Regions from separate parts of the Phyllobacterium sp. YR620 genome, predicted to be linked through region 1. Evidence: riboswitches for the same ligand, from Rfam matches in the RefSeq annotation. Region 1 holds a riboswitch; each other region holds the start of a gene.
What was found. A riboswitch is a leader RNA that binds a small molecule or an ion and turns the genes downstream of it on or off. The one in region 1 is predicted to bind cobalamin.

Region 1 (5,053 bases):
GCACCCGCAAGTCACGTACCAGTTTCTCCACGCCATAGTCGTGCAGGTAGCCATAGCCGCCAAGGATCTGCAGAGCGTCGTTGGCGATATCGAACCCCTTGTCGGTGACGAAGCGCTTGGCCATGGCGGACCATTTGGAAGCGTCGTGCGCTTTGCGGTCAAGCTTTGATGCCGCTGTGTAGAGCAGCATGCGGGCAGCTGAAAGCTCCGTCTCCATATCGGCAAGCTTGAACTGAAGCGCCTGGAACTGATTGATCGCCTTGCCGAACGCCTTGCGCTCACTGGCATAGACCAGCGCCTTGTCGAGGGCCGATTGCGCGCCGCCAAGCGAGCATGCCGCAATGTTGAGCCGCCCGCCGTCGAGCCCGCCCATGGCAATGCGGAAGCCGTCACCTTCCTCGCCGAGCCCGTTGGCAACTGGGATACGGCAGTTCTCGAAGATGACCTGGCGGGTGGATTGGGCGTTCCAGCCCATCTTGTATTCATTGGCGCCAAAAGAAAGGCCGGGCGCATCTTTCGGGACGACCAACGCAGAGATGCCCTTCGGTCCATCCTCGCCGGTGCGCACCATCGTCACGTAAAGGTCGGAATCGCCGGCGCCCGAGATAAACTGCTTGGCGCCGTTGAGAATGTATTGATCGCCCTCACGCACCGCGCGGGTCTTCAGGGCGGCGGCATCGGAACCGGAGTTCGGCTCGGTCAGGCAATAGCTCGCAAGCCACTCCATCGATGTCAGGCGCGGCACAAAGCGTTGACGTTGCTCCTCGCTGCCGAACGTATCGATCATCCACGCGCCCATGTTGTGTATGGAGATGAATGCCGAGAACGCTGGACAGGCGGCGGCGAGCGCCTCGAAGATCAGCACGGCATCGAGCCGTTTCAGGCCTGAACCGCCGACATCCTCGCGCACATAGATGCCGCCCATGCCGAGCGGTCCAGTCTCGCGGATGACATCGGCGGGAAAGTGCTTGTCGCGATCCCACGCCAATGCGTTCGGCGCGACGCGGTCGGCGGCGAAGGCGCGCGCCATGTCCTGGATCGCCAGTTGATCCTCATCGAGTTCGAACTGGCCAGCGGTCGAATCAACGCTACTGTCCATGGCACCCTCCCTGCATTTCTTATTGCTTGCCACTCTATCCCAAGCTTCCCGGGGCGCAACGTCCAAGGCAGGACTAGGAAGAGAAAGACATATCCGCTACTCAAAGCCCATGACACGCGCAATCATGTTGCAGGGAACCGGTTCAGATGTTGGGAAATCCGTCCTGGTGGCGGGTCTGTGCCGGCTTGCGCACAAGCGCGGGCTGGTTGTCCGGCCGTTCAAGCCGCAGAATATGTCGAACAATGCGGCGGTCAGCGATGACGGCGGCGAGATAGGCCGGGCGCAATGGCTGCAGGCGCTGGCCTGCGGTGTGCCGTCCTCCATCCACATGAATCCCGTGCTCCTGAAGCCGCAGTCGGAGACCGGCAGCCAGATCATCGTGCAAGGCAAGGTCTGGGGCCAGGCGAAGGGCAGGGACTACCAGAAGCTCAAGGGGCAACTGCTCGATGCCGTGATGCAGTCTTTTGACATCATTTGCGATGGTGCCGATCTCGTCCTCGTCGAGGGCGCGGGGTCGCCTGCCGAAATCAATCTGCGGGCAGGCGATATCGCCAATATGGGCTTTGCAACCCGCGCCAATGTGCCGGTCGTTCTCGTCGGCGATATCGACCGCGGCGGCGTCATCGCATCGATTGTCGGCACCCATGCGATCCTCCCGCCGGAGGATCGCGCCGCGATCATCGGCTATATCATCAACAAGTTTCGCGGCGACGTCTCGCTCTTCGACGAGGGGTTGGAAGCAATCACCCGGTTCACCGGTTGGCCTTCATTTGGCGTCGTGCCATGGCTGAGGGATGCTACCCGGCTTCCCGCAGAAGATTCCGTCGTGCTGGAGCGATTGGTAAAGGGGAACGGCCGCGCGCTGAAAGTCGCGGTGCCAGTGCTTGACCGCATTGCCAATTTCGACGACCTCGATCCGCTGATGGCCGAGGCTGATGTCGATGTCGTGTTTGTCCGAAGCGGGGAGCAACTGCCCGTCGATGCCGGTCTCGTCATCATCCCCGGGTCGAAATCGACGATCGGCGATCTTCTACGCTTCCGGGAAAACGGCTGGGACAAGGACCTTGACCTTCACCGGCGTCGCGGCGGCTCGATCATGGGCATATGCGGTGGCTATCAAATGCTCGGACGCACGGTGCGCGACCCTGAGGGCATCGAAGGTGCAGCGACGGAAATCGAGGGTCTCGGCCATCTCGATATCGAAACGGTGATGGAGCCGGAAAAGACCGTTCGCAATGTTGCGGCTCATTCGCTGCAATACGGCGTGCCGCTGAGCGGCTATGAAATCCATCTCGGCAAGACGACCGGCCCGGATTGCGGCCGCCCGACGGCGATGATCAACGGCGTCGAGGATGGCGCGATTTCTGCCGACGGTAAGGTCTTCGGGACCTATATGCACGGGCTGTTCGGCACCGATGCCTATCGCTCCGCCTTGCTGCGTTCGCTGGGAATCAATGCAAATGCCTTCGACTACAGGGCGGGCGTCGATGCCGCGCTCGATTCGATAGCCGACCAACTGGCTGAAGTCCTCGATGTCCATGCGTTGATCGCACGTTGAGTATGTAGACCTGTGCAAAATATTATCGGGTGCCCATCCTGGCGACGGATGACGAATACAGGAACACCGATCTCGAAGTTGTCCCTTGACCATAGTAAAGCGAAAAACGTCGCGCGGTTTCGTTTGACATTCTCGGTGCTTGGTGAATAACGTTCAACCCATGATTGGTTCCCGTTCGGCCAAAGGCCATGGGATCAAAAGGGAATGCGACGGCCGTACCCATCAGGGCGGCCCTACCGCAGCCGACCCCGCGACTGTAGAGCGGCGAGGATTCATGCCAAGGCCTGAGGCGCAAGCCGAGGGCAGCCACTGGGAAACCGGGAAGGCGGCATTGATCCTGCGACCCGCGAGCCAGGAGACCTGCCAGTCATAGGGCAATGGTGCCCAAGACCGAAGGGGAATGTCCCTTCTGGCCCTGCACGGAGGTTGTTATGGCTGCACGTACTTCGACTACGATATCTCTCCCGCTCGCATCGCGTCTGACGACGGCGGTGGTTTCAATGCTGCTCGGCGTGTTCATCGTTTATGGCGTGGGTCTTTCCCATTCCGAAACGCTGCACGATACGGCGCACGATACCCGCCATTCCTACGGATTCCCCTGCCACTGAGGTTGGAGCCCGGCTGGATGTAATGATTCGGCCGCCACCGCTTAAGCATTGAAAACTGAGGGTTTATCTGGTCCGGGTGTCGTTTCGACAGCCCGGTGTCTTGATATGGGAATTCGGAGAGATATCGATGTTGGTTAAATATCTTCTGGCTACGATCGTGGCCGGTCTGTTTGCTGGTATTCTATTGACGCCAGCCATGTACGTGCGCAGCGTGCCACTTATCCTGCACGCGGAAGAATATGAGAACGCCGCAGGTGGCCACGAGCACGAGCAAGCCGCAGCGCCTGCCGCCGTCGGCGAGACTGCACCTGCCGTGGCGCCGCACACTCACGAAAAGGAGGCAAGCCCTGCGCTGCCATTCGGCCGCTTGGGTAATACCTTGCTGATCAATCTTGTCGCCGGAGCGGGTTTCGCCCTGATCACTGGCGCGGCCGCCTTGTTTCTTGGACGCAAGATCACCGTGCAGAACGGCATTTATTGGGGCCTGGCCGGGTTCTTCATCTTCAACCTCGCGCCATCGTTCAGTCTTGCCCCGGAACTGCCGGCCATGCCCGCCGCCGATCTCGCCACACGTCAAGCCTGGTGGCTCATCACGGTGCTGCTGACTGCGGGCGGCGTCTACTTCATCGTTCTGCGTGAGGAAATCTGGGCGAGGGTACTCGGCCTCGTGCTGATTGTTGCGCCGCATATCTATGGCGCTCCGGAAGCGGACGATCTTACTTCCGCCGTGCCGCCGACATTGGCATCCGAGTTCGCGGTATCGACGCTCGCGACCAATCTCTTCTTCTGGGTGGTGCTCGGTACTGCGCTCGGCTTTGCTATCCAGAGCTACGCGGCCTCGGAGCTTGAGGCCTGATGGCCGTGCTGGAGCGCGGGGTCACCTTTGTGCTCGGCGGCGCGCGCTCCGGCAAATCCTCCTTTGCCGAGGGACTGATCGAGTCATCCGGCAAGGAGGCGATCTATCTTGCGACGGGCAGGGCGTGGGACGGTGAAATGTCCGCTCGCATCGACCAGCACAAGGTGCGGCGCGGCGTCTTGTGGACGACGGTCGAAGAACCGCTCGATTTGGTTTCCGCGTTGGAAGTGCATGCGGCCGTGGGCACAGCGGTTCTTGTCGATTGCCTGACACTTTGGGTCACCAACCTCATGATGGCCGAGCGTGATGTCATGGCGGAAACGGCAAGGTTTGCCGCAGCTCTGCCGCATCTCAAAGGTGCGGTCGTTTGCGTCTCCAACGAGGTTGGCCTCGGCATCGTTCCGGAGAACCGCATGGCACGCGACTTTCGCGATCATGCCGGTCATCTCCATCAAGCTGTGGCTGGCGCCGCGGCAACAGTCTATTTCGTGGCAGCCGGTCTGCCGCTCAAAATGAAGGGATAACAACATGCAGGGTCAGAAGATTCCGGCAACGGTCATCACCGGCTTCCTTGGTTCGGGCAAGACGACGATGATCCGCAATCTGCTCGAGAATGCCGATGGCAAGCGCATTGCGCTGATCATCAATGAATTCGGCGATCTCGGCGTCGATGGCGGGTTGCTCAAGGGCTGCGGTATCGAGGCTTGTCGCGACGAGGATGTGATCGAACTCAACAATGGCTGCATCTGCTGCACCGTGGCTGATGATTTCATCCCGACCATGACGAAACTGCTCGATCGTCCCGATCGTCCTGATCATATCGTCATCGAAACTTCGGGCCTTGCGCTCCCGCAACCGCTGGTGGCGGCATTCAACTGGCCGGAAATCAAGACGCAGGTAACAGTTGACGGCGTCGTGACCGTGATCGATGC
Region 2 (5,053 bases), 170 kb from region 1:
TGCTCGATCTGACGATCCCCGTCACCGAAATTGTCGCGGGCGGGGGAGGCGAGGCGCGACTGACGCAGCGCCTGCGCCGTGGTCTCGCCGAACGGGGCTGGAGCAAGCGCAATATCCGCGTCCGCAAGACCGTGCGCTGGTCCGAATTCGATGAGGAGAGGGAGGTCGCCTCCCTCTCCCATGAAATCGACCACGTGAAGGCCTTCGGGCCGCAAGGCTCGGTGTTCGCACTCGAAATCGAGTGGAACAACAAGGACCCCTTCTTCGACCGCGACCTTGAAAGCTTCAAGCGGCTGCACGCCGAGGGCGCCGTTTCCGTCGGCGGGCTCATTACCCGCGGCGAGAGCCTTCAGAACGATATGCGGACGATCCTGCGCCGCTTTGCAGATGAGAGGGCTGTCGATGAGCTCGGTCAGCTCGACAGCTTCAATTATGTTCCGACGCGGCGTCAGCGGGAAATGATCCTGACAAGGGCCGAGCGGACCGGCGACTTCCGGCAAGCATGGGTCGATGCATTTGTCGGCGACAAGTTCGGCGAGGCGACGACCCATTGGCGCAAGCTGCGCGACCGCGTCTTGCGCGGCGTCGGCAACCCATGCCCGCTTGTCCTTATTGGCATACCTTCATCGGTGGTGACGTTCGATCACTCCGCGGCTTCCGCCGCCGAATTATAGGCGTAGGTCTTCCAGGTCGGCTTGTAGTCTTCGTCGGCCTGATTGCCCCAATAGGTCCAGTTTGGCCGCGTCCCGCGCGCAAAAAGTTCGAGATAGGGACCCTTCGAGCAGCTTTCGATCAGATCGTACTGCTCGTCGGGCTTGCGCGAGTGTTCGCGCTTGCGCGACGAAAGATAGTTCACCTGGCTGCGGCCTGGCGCCAGTGTGCGGGCGTTCTTGCCGCGAACCCCGAAGAGCAAGACTTCGGTGACGTTGCGGAAATAGAAGCCGACGCCGCGCCCGTCAGAGCCGCCATCCTTGCGCACCTTGTGCCAGATGATGTTCGACTTGTACTCGAATCCCCAGGATTGCATCACCCGCAGCCCTTCCGGCAGCAGCGCATTCGGCACCCACAGGTAGAGATGCGCGGGTTGCGCCGTCAGGTCGGCGATCGGCAGGGCGCAGATATCGTCGGTCGTCATCGTGCCGTAGCGCGACAGGCGCTTGTGCTCCGGAGCGACCTTTCCGGTGCGATTGGTGAAGCGCCACGGCGGATCGGCAAGGACGGTGTGATAACGCTTTCCTGCGGTTCGTTTCGCCAAATCTATGGCTGCGTCCATAACTTCAGCGTTCACGACAAACCTCCGGTGAGAAAAGAACGAAAGCAGAACACATAACGATTGTCAATCGGAGACGATTCGCCTTTCCAGTGGGTTGTAGCATGCCATAGGCGCAAGGTATTGCCGAGCCGCAATAGTTCACCGAATTCTCATGACTCTTTTTGACAGATTCATCAGGGATATTTGCTGGTGTTGCCCGCAGTTTTTCATAAAATGCGGCGGCTTTCACGGCGCATATTTTCAGGAGCGTTTATGAACGACCTTTTTTCAACCGGCCCCGAGATATTGCCCGCGCGCAAGCTCAGCGGGCGTGTGAGCGGCCTATTCGAGGCACGCGCCGGCGATTTTGTCACGGCGCCGTCAGCGGAACTCAACGTCACTTTCGACGGAATTGTCGGTGATTTCCATGCTGGCCCGACGCGGAAATCCGGCGGTCGCGAGCCCTGGTATCCGCGCGGCACCGAAATGCGCAACGAACGGCAACTCTCGATTCTTGCGCCGGACGAACTCGTACAAGTTGCAGCGGGCATGGGGCTTGCCGAACTCAGGGCCGAGTGGATCGGCGGCAACATGCTGATCGACGGGATCCCGTCGCTTTCGATGCTCCCGCCGCGGACGCTGATATTTTTCGAGAACGGTGTCACGTTGAAGGTTGACGGTCAGAACGCGCCCTGCAAGATTGCCGGGCGCTCGATCGGCGAACATGCGGGAACGGCCGACCATACCGCGACTGCGCTCGATTTCGTTCGGGTCTCGCGGCGGATGCGCGGCATCGTCGCCTGGGTCGAAAAGCCTGGAACGATCGGCAATGGCGAAAAGGTGGATGTGCGCATTCCCGACATTGGATTTATCGCCCCTGAGGCTTGCGCGCGCCCGGGAATTGTGGCGAATGATCAGGCAGGTCCGGTGCCTGCGGCAAGCGTTGCGGGAGAATCGGGAAGCCGGTGCAAATCCGGCACGTGCCCAACGCTGTAAGGGGGATGGACGCGCATTTGCCACGGAACTTCCGGAAGGCGCGCGGCTCAGTTGAACCTCAGTCAGAAGACCGGCCGGACCTCATAGCTCGAACCGCGTGGACGGCGGCGAGAGTTTCAAGCGTTGTTGGGAGCAAACAATGCACGATAAATGCCATGGTCCGACTGCCGCCGACAGTTTTTCCAAAGATGAACGCGCGGCGGTCTACAAAGCCATCCATACGCGCCGCGATGTGCGCGACCAGTTTCTTCCCAAGCCCATACCCGACGAGGTGCTCATGCGCCTGCTCGATGCGGCCCACCATGCGCCTTCGGTCGGCTTTATGCAGCCCTGGAATTTCATCCTGATCAGCGATCCCGAGCGCAAGCAGGAGGTGCACCAGGCCTTCACCCGCGCCAATGAGGAAGCGAGGGCAATGTTCACTGACGATCGCCAGGCGCTTTATGCTGCGCTGAAACTCGAAGGCATTCTCAAGGCGCCGCTCAACATCTGCATCACCTGCGATCGCACCCGTGGCGGGCGCGTCGTCCTTGGCCGCACCCATAACCGTCAGATGGACCTCTACAGTACCGTCTGCGCAGTGCAGAATCTCTGGCTTGCAGCGCGCGCCGAGGGCATCGGTGTCGGCTGGGTCAGTATTTACCACGATGCCGACATGCGCCGAATTCTCGGCATTCCCGCGCATGTCGAGATCGTCGCCTATCTCTGCGTCGGTTACGTGGATGAGCTCTACCAGGCGCCCGAGCTTGAGCAGCGCGGCTGGCGCAAGCGACTGCCCCTGGATGAACTCATTTTCCGGGACCGTTGGAGTGGATGCGATGATCCAGGAACGCTCAGCTCGGATCATCCTCATCCGGATCAAGCAGGCGTGTCGCCCGCCACTCCGTCAGTTTCCGGTTGATCGCTTCCAGAACGAAGAAACGCGCCGACTCCTTGTCGTAACCGTCGTCGCGAAGCACGTCGTAATCCGTATGCTGATGCCGGACATGGGCTACCGCCGCCAGCCACACCGCAATCGGCGGCGGCAGCGTCTTCATGTGCGGGGCATTCGCGGCGGCGCGGATCGGCTCGGAATCGGAATAGGGTACGGCCGGTAGCAGAAGTGTCAAAGCCTTATTGATGGCGCGCTGGCGGTTCGTTCCGATGCTCATGCCACTATCCTAGCCGATTCTCGTCCTATTTCAGGCGCGGCAAAAAATGTCGTCAACGGCAAAAACAACTTGCTTATGCGACGTTTGTCACATAAACATATCTTTATGTCTTTTGAGGATTGGAAGCATGGACAAGCGTGATCTTAACCTGGACCTGATGGTCGATACGCTGAAAGCGGCAGCTGAGCCGAGCCGCCTGCGCATCCTCGCGCTCCTGTCACGCGGCGACCTTACCGTTTCCGATCTCACCTCAATCCTTGGCCAGTCGCAGCCGCGCGTGTCGCGGCATTTGAAGCTGCTGTTCGAGGCCAGCCTCATCAATCGATACCAAGAGGGTTCCTGGGCTTATTTCCGCCTGGCCGACTCGCTGATCGTCGGTGATATCGCCCGTTCGCTGCTCGACCGCCTCGATTTTTCCGATCCTTTGCTCGAACGCGACCTCGAGCGGCTTTCGTCTGTGAAGTTGCAGCGGCGCGAACGCGCAGCCGCCTATTTCAGCGCCAATGCAACGAGCTGGGATATGATCCGGTCGTTGCATGCGCCGGATGGCGCGGTGGAAGCAGCGCTCCTCAAGATCGTCGGCCGCAAGCCGTTTCAGGCGATGCTCGATGTCGGCACGGGGACGGGCCGCCTGCTTGAACTCTTTTCGCCACTCTATATTCGCGGCGTCGGCATCGACATAAACCGCGATATGCTGACGGTTGCTCGCTCCAATCTCGATCGCGACGGGATTACCAATGCGCAGGTACGCCATGGCGATGTCTATTCCCTGCCGGTGGATCGCGAATCCTTCGATCTTGTTACCGTCCACCAGGTTCTGCACTTCCTCGATAACCCCGCCGAAGCAATCCGCGAAGCGGCACGTGCATTGCGGGCAGGCGGGCGCATGCTCATCGTCGATTTTGCTCCGCACGAACTTGAGTTCCTGCGCGACAACCATGCCCATATGCGTCTCGGCTTCAGCGATGCGCAGATGCGCGAATGGCTTACGGAAGCCGGTTTGATGCTCGAAGAGAGCACGGAACTTGAACCGAAAGACAAGAACAAACTAACCGTCAAACTGTGGCTGGCACGCGACCCGCGCCTGCTGATTGCAGATCCCGATTTAACCTCCCGCGTCACGGAGAGTGTCTGATGAGTTTCTTTCGCCAATCGCGCCGCCCCGATATCGGTCACAATATCCGTGTGTCCTTCGAGTTCTTCCCGCCGAAGACGGAAGTCATGGAGGAACGGCTTTGGGAGACGGTGACGCGCCTTGCGCCGCTCAATCCCGAATTCGTCTCGGTGACCTACGGTGCCGGCGGGTCGACGCGCGAGCGGACCGCCCGCACGATCAACCGCATCCTGACCGAAACAGACGTCAATGCCGCTGCGCATCTTACCTGCGTCGATGCGACGAAGGAGGAAGTCGATACGGTGGTGCGCGAGTTTGCCGCCATGGGCGTCAAGCGCTTCGTTGCCCTGCGGGGCGATCCGGCAAGCGGCGTCGGTTCCCACTACAAGCCGACACCCGGCGGCTATGAGAACGGCGCTGATCTCGTTGCCGGGCTGAAAGCCTTTGCCGATTTCGATATCTCGGTTTCGGCCTATCCGGAAAAGCATCCGGAAAGCCCGGACTTCGCCACCGACATCGACATGCTCAAGCGCAAGGTCG
Region 3 (5,053 bases), 710 kb from region 1:
TGCTGAAAACCGACGAGGTCAACAGGGTGATCGGCGAGATCGGGGCGATCGACATCTTGTTCAATTGCGCCGGTTTCGTGCACGGCGGCTCGATCCTCGAAATGCCGGATGCCGATCTCGACTTTGCCCTCGACCTCAACGTTCGCGCGATGATCCGTACGATCAGGGCGGTGCTGCCCGGAATGATCGAGCGAAAGGATGGCGCGATCGTCAACATGTCTTCCGTTGCAAGCAGCGTGAAAGGCGTGCCGAACCGCTTCGCCTACGGCGTGACCAAGGCTGCGGTGCTCGGTCTGACCAAGGCGGTGGCCGCCGACTACATCACGCAAGGTATTCGCTGCAACGCGATATGCCCGGGCACGGTCGAAAGCCCATCGCTCGAGCAGCGCATGCGCGCCGGGGGCGACTATGAGACGACGCGTGCTGCATTCATCGCGCGCCAGCCCATGGGACGCCTCGGCTTGCCGGAAGAGATTGCCGATCTTGCCGTCTATCTCGCCGGCGCGACCTACACGACCGGTCAAGCCTACAATATCGATGGCGGCTGGACGGTCTAACCAAAGGAATAAACGATGAAATTTCTACGCTATGGCGCCCCCGGACAGGAAAAGCCCGGCATACTCGACACTAAGGGCCAGATTCGCGATCTCTCGGGGAAAGTCAGCGACCTTTCGGGCGCCGTACTCGATCCAGCAGCGCTGGCAAAGCTGGCCGATCTCGATATGGATGGCCTTCCGCTCGTCGAGGGCACCCCGCGTCTTGGTCCCTGCGTTGCCGGTACCGGAAAGTTCATCTGCATCGGCCTCAACTATGCCGACCATGCTGCAGAATCCGGGATGGCCGTGCCACTGGAACCCGTCATCTTCATGAAGGCGACCTCCGCCATTGTTGGGCCGAATGACGACCTGCTCATACCGCGCGGTTCGGAAAAGACCGACTGGGAAGTGGAACTCGGCGTCGTCATCGGCCGTACCGCAAAATATGTCAGCGAAGCCGACGCGCTCGACTACGTCGCCGGCTATTGCACCGTCCATGACGTCAGCGAGCGCGCGTTCCAGATCGAGCGTGCTGGGCAATGGACCAAGGGCAAGAGCTGCGACACGTTCGGGCCGACCGGCCCGTGGCTGGTGACGAAGGACGAGATCGCCGACCCGCAAAACCTCAAGATGTGGCTCACCGTCAATGGCGAGACGATGCAGAACGGCTCGACAAAGACCATGGTTTACGGCGTTGCCTTCCTCGTCTCCTATCTGAGCCAGTTCATGAGCCTGCAGCCCGGCGACATCATCTCGACTGGTACGCCGCCCGGTGTCGGGATGGGCATGAAGCCGCCGCGCTATCTCAAGGCGGGCGACGTCATCGAGCTTGGAATTGAAGGCCTTGGCAACCAGAAGCAGGTGGCGCGCGCCGACACCTGATCATTTGCGACAAACCAAAATTGAAAACGAGATTACTGGGCAATTTCAGGAGCAAGACATGACCCGCATCACCGATCTTCGGGTTTTCGACATCCGTTTCCCTACGTCGCAGGGGCTTGACGGTTCCGACGCGATGAACTCGGATCCGGATTATTCGGCGGCCTATGTCGTTCTTGATACGGACAAGGATGGTCTTGCCGGGCACGGCCTCACATTCACCATCGGGCGTGGCAACGAGATTTGCTGCCTCGCCATCGAAGCGATGAAGCATCTCGTCATCGGACTTGAACTCGACTGGGTGAAGGAAAATCCGGGACGCTTTTGGCATTTCATCACCGGCGACAGCCAATTGCGGTGGATCGGGCCGGACAAGGGCGCCATGCATCTTGCCACCGGCGCCGTCGTCAACGCCGTCTGGGACTTGCTGGCCAAGGAAGCCGGCAAACCAGTCTGGCAGCTGGTCGGCGAGATGACGCCGGAGGAAATCGTCAACATTGTCGATTTCCGCTACCTGACCGATGTTCTGACCCGCGACGAGGCACTCAACATTCTGCGGAAAGCCGATGCCGGCAAGGCCGAACGCATCGCTGCCCTCAAGGCCGAAGGCTATCCTTGCTATACGACCTCCGCCGGTTGGCTAGGCTATTCCGACGAAAAGCTGCGCCGACTTTGCCAGGAGGCTGTCGATGCCGGCTTCAACCACGTCAAGATGAAGGTCGGGCGCGATCTCGAGGATGACATCCGCCGGCTGACGATCGCCCGCGAGGTGATCGGGCCAGACCGTATCCTGATGATCGATGCCAACCAGGTCTGGGAGGTCAACGAGGCTATCGACTGGGTGAAGAAGCTTACCTTCGTCAAGCCGTTCTTCATCGAGGAACCGACGAGCCCGGATGATGTCGCCGGGCATCGCAAGATTCGCCAGGCGATCAAGCCGGTCAAGGTGGCGACCGGCGAGATGTGCCAGAACCGGATCATGTTCAAGCAGTTCATCGCTGAAGGTGCGATCGATGTGGTCCAGATCGATTCCTGCCGCATGGGCGGGCTCAACGAGGTGCTGGCGGTGCTGCTGATCGCGGCGAAATACAATCTGCCGGTCTGGCCGCATGCGGGTGGGGTTGGCCTCTGCGAATATGTGCAGCATTTGTCGATGATCGACTACATCGCAGTATCGGGCATCAAGGAAGGGCGGGTCATCGAATATGTCGATCATCTGCACGAGCATTTCGTCGATCCCTGCGATATTCGCAATGCCGCCTATATGCCGCCTTCGATGCCGGGATTCTCGATCGAGATGAAGCCGGAATCGATCAGGCAATATCTGCATCGCCCAATGGTATGATCGGCGAAGGCGCCACAAATCGACAGCGCCCGGGTTCAAGGGTGCGGCGCACCATTTGACCGAAATGCTGCGTGTCGCCGTTCGTAAATGCGATGTCGTTTCCGCACCTATCCTTTTCCAAAGCCCGATGCTTTTATCGTGACCACTTGAGGTGCCGCTTTCTAGGGAAGGCGGAGAATTGGGAAGCCGGTTAAAACCCGGCGCTGCCCCCGCAACGGTAGTGGAGTAAAACGCGGCAAAACAGCCACTGGGAGTGCACCCCGGGAAGGCGCCGTGAAGTCTGAAAAGGCAACTCCAGAGCCCGGAAACCAGCCTTGAGGGAAAACCGACTGATCGCGGTGGGCGATCAAGGAGCATGGCTTTGTGCGGTCGACAAACGTTGGCTGTACGGACGTTCTTCTCCGTCACCACCAGTCAGTTCTTTGCAGGCTTAAGGCGAGGACGCGACATGGACATTCGCAATGAACTTCTCCGGAATCTCAGAAACCGGAAACCGGGCTACGGACTGGAACAGGCTTTCTACTCAGACCCAGACTATTACCGTCTCGACATGGAGACGATCTATTATCGCGACTGGCTGTTCATCGGCCATGATTGCGAAGTCGCCAAACCCGGCAATTATTTCACCTTGCAGGTCGGCGACTACCCCGTCGTCATCGTGCGCGACCGCCAGGGACAGATTCGCGCCTTCCACAATTCCTGCCGTCATCGTGGCTCGCGCATTTGCGCGGGTGAGAAGGGGAGCTCGGCAAAACTCGTCTGCCCCTATCACCAGTGGACGTATGAGCTCGACGGACGTCTACTTTTTGCCCGCCAGATGGGTGACGATTTCGACGCGAGCCAGTTCAGTCTGAAAACGGTGCATTGCGAGAGCGTCGGTGGCTACATCTTCATCTGCCTTGCGCAGATCGCGCCCGATTTCACCCCGACACGAACCCTGCTCGAGCCGTACCTTGCGCCACACCGGCTGACGGAAACCAAGGTCGCCTTCCAGAGTTCGATCGTCGAAAAAGGCAACTGGAAACTCGTCTGGGAGAATAACCGCGAGTGCTACCATTGTGCCGGCAACCATCCTGAGCTTTGCAAGACCTTCCCGGAGGCGCCGAGCGCCACCGGAATTCAGGATTCGAAGGAAGATCCGGAAATGGTATCGCACTGGGACAAGTGCGAGGCTGCCGGTTTGCCAAGCGTATTCCGCATCGCTGAAGATGGGCAGTATCGGGCGACCCGTGTTCCGCTCATCAACAATGCCGAGAGCTATACTCTATCGGGCAAGCGCGCCGTCGGCCGTCAGCTCAGCGACGACGTCAACGCCAGGAGCATAGGTTCGCTCCTGCTCTACCATTATCCAACGACGTGGAATCATATCCTTGGCGACCATGCGATCTCTTTCCGTGTCCTGCCACTCGGTCCGAACGAGACGCAAGTCACGACCAAGTGGCTGGTTCACAAGGATGCGGTTGAGGGCGTCGATTATAATCTCGAAGAGCTGACGCATGTCTGGCTGGAAACCAACGATCAGGACCGTCGCATCGTCGAAGAAAACGCGTTCGGCATTCGCTCGCCGGCCTATGAACCTGGTCCCTATTCGGTCGAGCATGAAGGCGGCGTCCTTCAATTCCTCGAATGGTACAGCAATGCCATGGAAGCGCGGCTTTCCGGCGATACGAAACTCAGCAGGGTTGCTTGAATGAACATTGGCGTTTCCCAGAATTATCCGCACCTCGACCAGATGCAGCCGTGGAACGACCGGCTGCATCTTCTCGAATGTCTTTCGGTCGTCGAGGAAGCGCCCAATGTGAAGACCTTCACCTTCCGTTCGGATAATCATAACTGGTTTCGTTATGAGCCTGGCCAGTTCATGACCTTCGAGCTGCCCGTGCAACCGGAAGCGGTTTTGCGCACCTTTACATTGTCATCAAGCCCCTCCCGGCCCTTCACCGTCGCCGTGACGGTCAAGGCGCAGGAAGGTAGCATCGGCACGCGCTGGATGCTCGATCATCTCATGCCGGGCGTGCGTCTCAAAGCCTTTGGCCCGCTCGGCGACTTTTCGATGCGCAAGCATCCCGGCAGCAAGTATCTCTTCATATCAGCCGGGTCAGGCATCACGCCGATGATGTCGATGACGCGCTGGATGAATGATTGCGCGCCGCAGAGCGATATCAATTTCGTTACCTGCGCGCGGCGGCCGAGCGATATCATTTTCCGCAAGGAACTCGAATATCTGACGAGTTGCATGCCGAACCTGAAATTGACCTTCCTCATCAAGGAGCACGAAATGGGGCAGGTCTGG
Region 4 (5,053 bases), on a different contig from region 1:
TTTCGAATTGGAGGGATCGACATTGGCCGGCAGGTTGCCTTCCTTGACCAGCCACTCGGCCGGATCCTCATAGGCCGGCGCGACCATCTCCGTTTCGACGCCCAGAACATTCGCCATGCCGGTCAAGAGCTTTTCCGCGTCCGCCGGCTTGATCTCGCCCTTGCTGTTTTCGGCAGCGATGAGGTTCGGATCGACCCAGATCGGCTTGCCGTCCTTGCGCCAGTAGAGCGAGAACGTCCAGCGCGGCAGGCTTTCGCCCGGATACCATTTGCCCTGCCCATAATGCAGGAAGCCGCCGGGCGCAAAGCGATCGCGCAGTCGGCGGATCAGCATGTCGGCCTTTTCGCGCTTGGTCGGGCCGACCGCATCGGTGTTCCATTCGCCGGATTCGAAATCGTCGATCGACACGAAGGTGGGCTCACCGCCCATGGTCAGCCGCACGTCGCGCTGCTGCAGCATCGCATCGACCTTGTCGCCCAAGGCATCGAGCGCTGCCCAGGATTCGTCCGAGAACGGTTTGGTTATGCGCGGGTGTTCGGAGACGCGTGTCACATGCATGTCGAAATTGAACTCGACATTGGCGGGTTCGGCCATGCCGGAAATCGGGGCGGCATTCCTGTAGTGCGGCGTTGCGGCGAGCGGAACATGGCTTTCGCCGGTCAGAAGGCCCGAGGTCGGATCAAGTCCGATCCAGCCCGCGCCCGGCAGATAAACCTCGCACCACGCGTGAAGGTCGGTGAAATCCTTGTTCGTCCCCGCCGGGCCATCAAGGGCGACGAGATCGGGTTTCAACTGGATCAGATAGCCGGAGACGAACCGGGCCGCGATGCCGAGATGGCGCAGGACCTGTACGAGCAGCCAGCTGGAATCGCGGCAGGAACCGGTCGCGACGCCGAGCGTCGTATCGGGCTCCTGAACGCCGGTTTCCATGCGGATGACATAGCCTACCTCACGCTGGATACGCGCATTGAGGTCGACGACGAAATTCACCGTATTGGTCGGGTTGCGGTCGATCGTTGCAAGAAACGCGCTCAGCAGCGGACCCGTTGGCTCCGGCTTCAGATAGATCGAGAGGTCGTCCCGGATATCCTCAGGATAGGCGAAGGGCCACGTCTCCGCGATCGGCTCGACGAAGAAATCGAAGGGATTGTAGACCGTCATGTCCGCGACGAGGTCGACCTCGATCTTCAGTTCGGTGACAGGCTCGGGAAACACAAAGCGGGCAAGAAAATTTCCGTAGGGATCCTGCTGCAGGTTGACGAAGTGATTGGAAGGACTGACTTTCAGGGAGTGGCTGAGAACCTTCGTACGCGAATGCGGCGCAGGCTGCAGGCGAATGACCTGAGGTCCGAGCATGATCGGACGGTCATATTTATAGTGCGTCAGATGGTAGACCGCAGCGTGAATTGCCATATCGCCTCAAATAACTAGCCGCGCATCGCGCGAAACAAACTGAAACCTAAACTACTCTCTTTCATAGGGCACGTCTTAAAATGTCCCATTGCCAATTATTTTAGCACTTGAGAATTTTGCCGTATAAACGTGCTTGCCAGCGGAGAAATCCCCGCATAGCATCCGCGCCGATGGTTTCTCCGGGATGACAACACCGGAGGTGAAAAGGGAACACGGTGAGGCGTACCCAACAGGGACCGAGACCGTGGCTGCCCCCGCAACTGTAAGCGGCGAGCGTTGCCTGACGATGCCACTGATCGAACGACCGGGAAGGCCGGGCAAAGCTGAGACCCGCGAGCCAGGAGACCTGCCATCAAGCAAATGATTCGAAACCGGACGGGGTGTGCCGGGAGCGATGCGATGTTGCCGTTTACGGATGACCTTGAGCAACTGCTGAGGCGTCCCGTGATTGGAATATCCACGTTCCCTGTTCCTGTCCTCATGAAGGACAGGTATGCACATCGACCCTCATCATCATCATCGCCTGTGCCCGCACCCTGGCTGGATCCTGCCGGTTGACATTGCTTCGCGTTTGCTATCATACGATATAACATTACATCAGTTGATCGAAGTTTCCTGGGTGCGAAAATTTTCGATTGCCGGAAAACGCCAGCCATGAATTCCATCCTTCTCACCGCTGACACGGTCAGCTATCGAATCGGCGGCAAGTGCCTGGTTGAGGCTGCATCGCTGCAAATTTCACGCGGATCGCGGCTCGCCATTATCGGTCCGAACGGCGCCGGCAAATCCACGCTGCTGCGGATGCTGGCGGGGCTTGCGGCGCCGACAAGCGGGGCCATTCACATTGAAGGCGAGAATATTAACCGCTTGACCCCGCTGGATCGGGCACGCCGCTTCGCCCTCGTCGGCCAGACGGATACGCCGGACCGCCAGTTGCGCGCCATCGACTACGTGGCGCTTGGCCGTATCCCGCATGGCGGGCGCTACAGCGCCGGGACGGATCGCGAGATCGTTGGGGAAGCCATGGACCGTGCCGGCGTCGCGTCGTTTGCGGCGCGGACGGTTGGTTCGCTGTCCGGCGGCGAGCGGCAGAGGCTGCAGCTGGCGCGCGCTCTCGCCCAGCAACCGGCGATCCTGTTTCTCGACGAGCCGACCAATCACCTCGATCCGAAGGCACGCAGCGCCCTGCTTTCGCTCGTTTCCGGGCTCGGCATCACCACCGTCGCCGTCCTGCACGACCTGCCGCTCGTCGCGCCGTTCGCCAGCCATGTCGCCGTCATGCATGCCGGCAAGATCGTCGCCGCCGGCACGCCCAACGAGACATTGACCCCGCGCATTGTCAGCCAGGTGTTCGACCTCGACGTCCTGCGCCTGCGCCACCCGCATCAGGACCGCGAACTCATGGTGTTCGACGTTCCCGGCCCCGTTCAATCTGATAAGTCACGGAGACTCCCATGAAAAAAGCCCTCATCGCGCTCGCGCTCACGCTGCTATCCGCGCCGGCATATGCCTTTCCGGTCACTGTCGACAATTGCGGCACGCCGCTGACTTTCGACGCAGCGCCGAATCGCGCCGTCATCCAGGATATCAACATGAGCGAGATGGCTTTTGCGCTCGGCCTCCAGCCCTCGATTGTCGGCGTGACCGGCATCACCGGCTGGTACAAGCTAGATGAGGCGTTCAAGAAACAGCAAGGATCGATCCCCGAGCTTGCGCCGAAATATCCGACCATCGAGAACCTCGTCGCCGCCAATCCCGATTTCTTCTTTGCCGGCTGGTACTACGGCATGAAGCCGGGCGGCGACGTTACGCCGGACACGCTCGCCCCCTACGGCATCAAGACGCTCGTCCTGACCGAGAGCTGCGTTCATCTCGACAAGAACCGTCCCGCCGCCTCGATGGACCTGCTCTATGGCGATATTGAAAAGCTCGGCAAGATTTTCGGCAGGGAAGCCGAGGCCGACAAGCTGGTCTCTGGCTGGAAGGCCGAGCTTGCCGCGATCAAGGGCAAGATCGGCGGGAACGGCGACACCCGCGTCTTCCTCTATGACTCCGGTGAGGACAAGCCGTTCACGGCCGGCAAGTTCGCCATGCCGTCGGCATTGATCCGCGAAGCCGGCGGCGTCAACATCATGGATGACATGGAGACGAGCTGGGGCACGACGTCATGGGAAACGGTCGCCGCGCGCAACCCGCAATTCCTCGTCCTTCTCGATTATCAGGATGATGCCGGTTATCAGAAGCTTTTGAATTTCCTGAAATCACACCCGGCGATGAAGGAGACGGATGCGGTGAAGAACGAACGCTTCGTCGCCCTGCGCTACGCCGAGATCACGCCCGGACCTGCCAATATCGAAGCCATCGGCAAGATCGCTCGTGCGATGCACCCGGAAGCGTTTTGAGGGGTGACCAGCAACGCCCCTCCCGGCTGCTGCGCAGCCACCCTCCCCACAAGGGGGAGGGAAAAGGCGGCGCCATGCATACGAAAGTCATTGACGAAATGATCCACTCACCCCCCTTGGCCCTGCCGGGCATCTCCCCCACAAGGGGGGAGACCGATTGGCTTCCGGCGATTAGTCCAACCACCACCGGCGGGGTATTGCGCCGAGATGACTGCAGGCTTTTCTCCCCCCTTGTGGGGGGCATTGGCGGCAGCCCAGAGGGGGGTAAATGAGCTTCGCCGCCGCACAACGACGCATGCTTATCGGCGCAAGTGTGGCGATGCTCGCCCTTGCCCTTGCCTCGATTGCCTATGGCTCGACACTGATCCCGCTCGGCGACATCATGCGTGCACTTGCCCATGCCGCCGGTCTCAGCGACACGTCCGTCGCCGCGCCGGTGCAACGCATCATCATCGACCTTCGCCTGCCCCGCGTCGTCCTTGCGCTCTGCGTCGGTGCAGGCCTTGGCGTCATCGGCGCGATGCTGCAGACCGTTACGCGCAACGATCTCGCCGACCCATTCCTCTTCGGCCTCTCCTCGGGCGCGGCCGCCGGTGCCGTCTCGGTGATCAGCATCTTCGGCGATCGCTTCGGCATCTGGACCTTGCCGATTGCCGCGTTTTCGGGCGGCATGCTCGCGGCCCTGCTGGTGCTGGTGCTCGTTCGGCGCATCGAAGGCCAGGGACCCGAACGGCTGATCCTCGCGGGTCTTGCCGTCTCGTTCCTTTTTGCCGCACTCACCAACTATATCGTCTTCCTCGGCGACCAGCGCGCCGCCCACTCCGTGCTGTTCTGGACACTCGGCGGTCTCGGCCTGGCACGGTGGGATAATCTGCCGCTGGCGATCACCGGCCTTGCCGCGATCCTCGCGTTTGCGCTCTTCAACCACCGCCGGCTCGATGCGTTTCTCGCCGGGGAAAACACCGCCGAAAGCCTCGGCGTGCGTGTAGCGCGCACGCGCAGTATCGTTTTTATCGTATGCGCCTTTTCGACCGCGATTTTCGTCTCGGTTGCCGGCGTCATCGGATTTGTCGGCTTGATGATCCCGCATATGGCCCGCCGCTTCGCCGGCCAGCTTCACGCCGGACTGATCGTTGCCAGCGCCATTTTCGGCGCCACCCTGATCCTGCTCAGCGACCTTGCCGCGCGCCTGCTGCTCGCGCCGCAAGAGTTGCCGATTGGAATCGTGACGAGTTCGG

Region 2: linked by a shared signal. The riboswitch ahead of bluB (5,6-dimethylbenzimidazole synthase) and the one ahead of BLR72_RS03890 (CbtB domain-containing protein) in region 1 are both predicted to bind cobalamin.
Region 3: linked by a shared signal. The riboswitch ahead of BLR72_RS00585 (aromatic ring-hydroxylating oxygenase subunit alpha) and the one ahead of BLR72_RS03890 (CbtB domain-containing protein) in region 1 are both predicted to bind cobalamin.
Region 4: linked by a shared signal. The riboswitch ahead of BLR72_RS15485 (ABC transporter ATP-binding protein) and the one ahead of BLR72_RS03890 (CbtB domain-containing protein) in region 1 are both predicted to bind cobalamin.

Annotation. Positions count from the first base shown of each region.
Region 1 is NZ_FNJP01000001.1:837,160-842,212, forward strand. It holds gene BLR72_RS03880 (isobutyryl-CoA dehydrogenase) at 1-1,099, opposite strand, end outside; gene BLR72_RS03885 (cobyric acid synthase) at 1,209-2,657, shown strand; cobalamin riboswitch at 2,806-3,040, shown strand; gene BLR72_RS03890 (CbtB domain-containing protein) at 3,089-3,265, shown strand; gene BLR72_RS03895 (CbtA family protein) at 3,393-4,121, shown strand; gene cobU (bifunctional adenosylcobinamide kinase/adenosylcobinamide-phosphate guanylyltransferase) at 4,121-4,645, shown strand; gene cobW (cobalamin biosynthesis protein CobW) at 4,650-5,053, shown strand, end outside.
Region 2 is NZ_FNJP01000001.1:663,550-668,602, forward strand. It holds gene BLR72_RS03075 (BglII/BstYI family type II restriction endonuclease) at 1-674, shown strand, start outside; gene BLR72_RS03080 (MT-A70 family methyltransferase) at 644-1,288, opposite strand; gene BLR72_RS22865 (hypothetical protein) at 1,634-1,996, opposite strand; cobalamin riboswitch at 2,161-2,342, shown strand; gene bluB (5,6-dimethylbenzimidazole synthase) at 2,388-3,149, shown strand; gene BLR72_RS03095 (DUF2293 domain-containing protein) at 3,082-3,399, opposite strand; gene BLR72_RS03100 (ArsR/SmtB family transcription factor) at 3,527-4,534, shown strand; gene metF (methylenetetrahydrofolate reductase [NAD(P)H]) at 4,534-5,053, shown strand, end outside.
Region 3 is NZ_FNJP01000001.1:125,820-130,872, forward strand. It holds gene BLR72_RS00570 (SDR family oxidoreductase) at 1-557, shown strand, start outside; gene BLR72_RS00575 (fumarylacetoacetate hydrolase family protein) at 573-1,418, shown strand; gene BLR72_RS00580 (L-fuconate dehydratase) at 1,477-2,760, shown strand; cobalamin riboswitch at 2,893-3,092, shown strand; gene BLR72_RS00585 (aromatic ring-hydroxylating oxygenase subunit alpha) at 3,209-4,450, shown strand; gene BLR72_RS00590 (FAD-binding oxidoreductase) at 4,451-5,053, shown strand, end outside.
Region 4 is NZ_FNJP01000004.1:264,683-269,735, reverse strand. It holds gene BLR72_RS15490 (transglutaminase family protein) at 1-1,413, opposite strand, end outside; cobalamin riboswitch at 1,568-1,782, shown strand; gene BLR72_RS15485 (ABC transporter ATP-binding protein) at 2,068-2,871, shown strand; gene BLR72_RS15480 (ABC transporter substrate-binding protein) at 2,868-3,815, shown strand; gene BLR72_RS15470 (FecCD family ABC transporter permease) at 4,084-5,053, shown strand, end outside.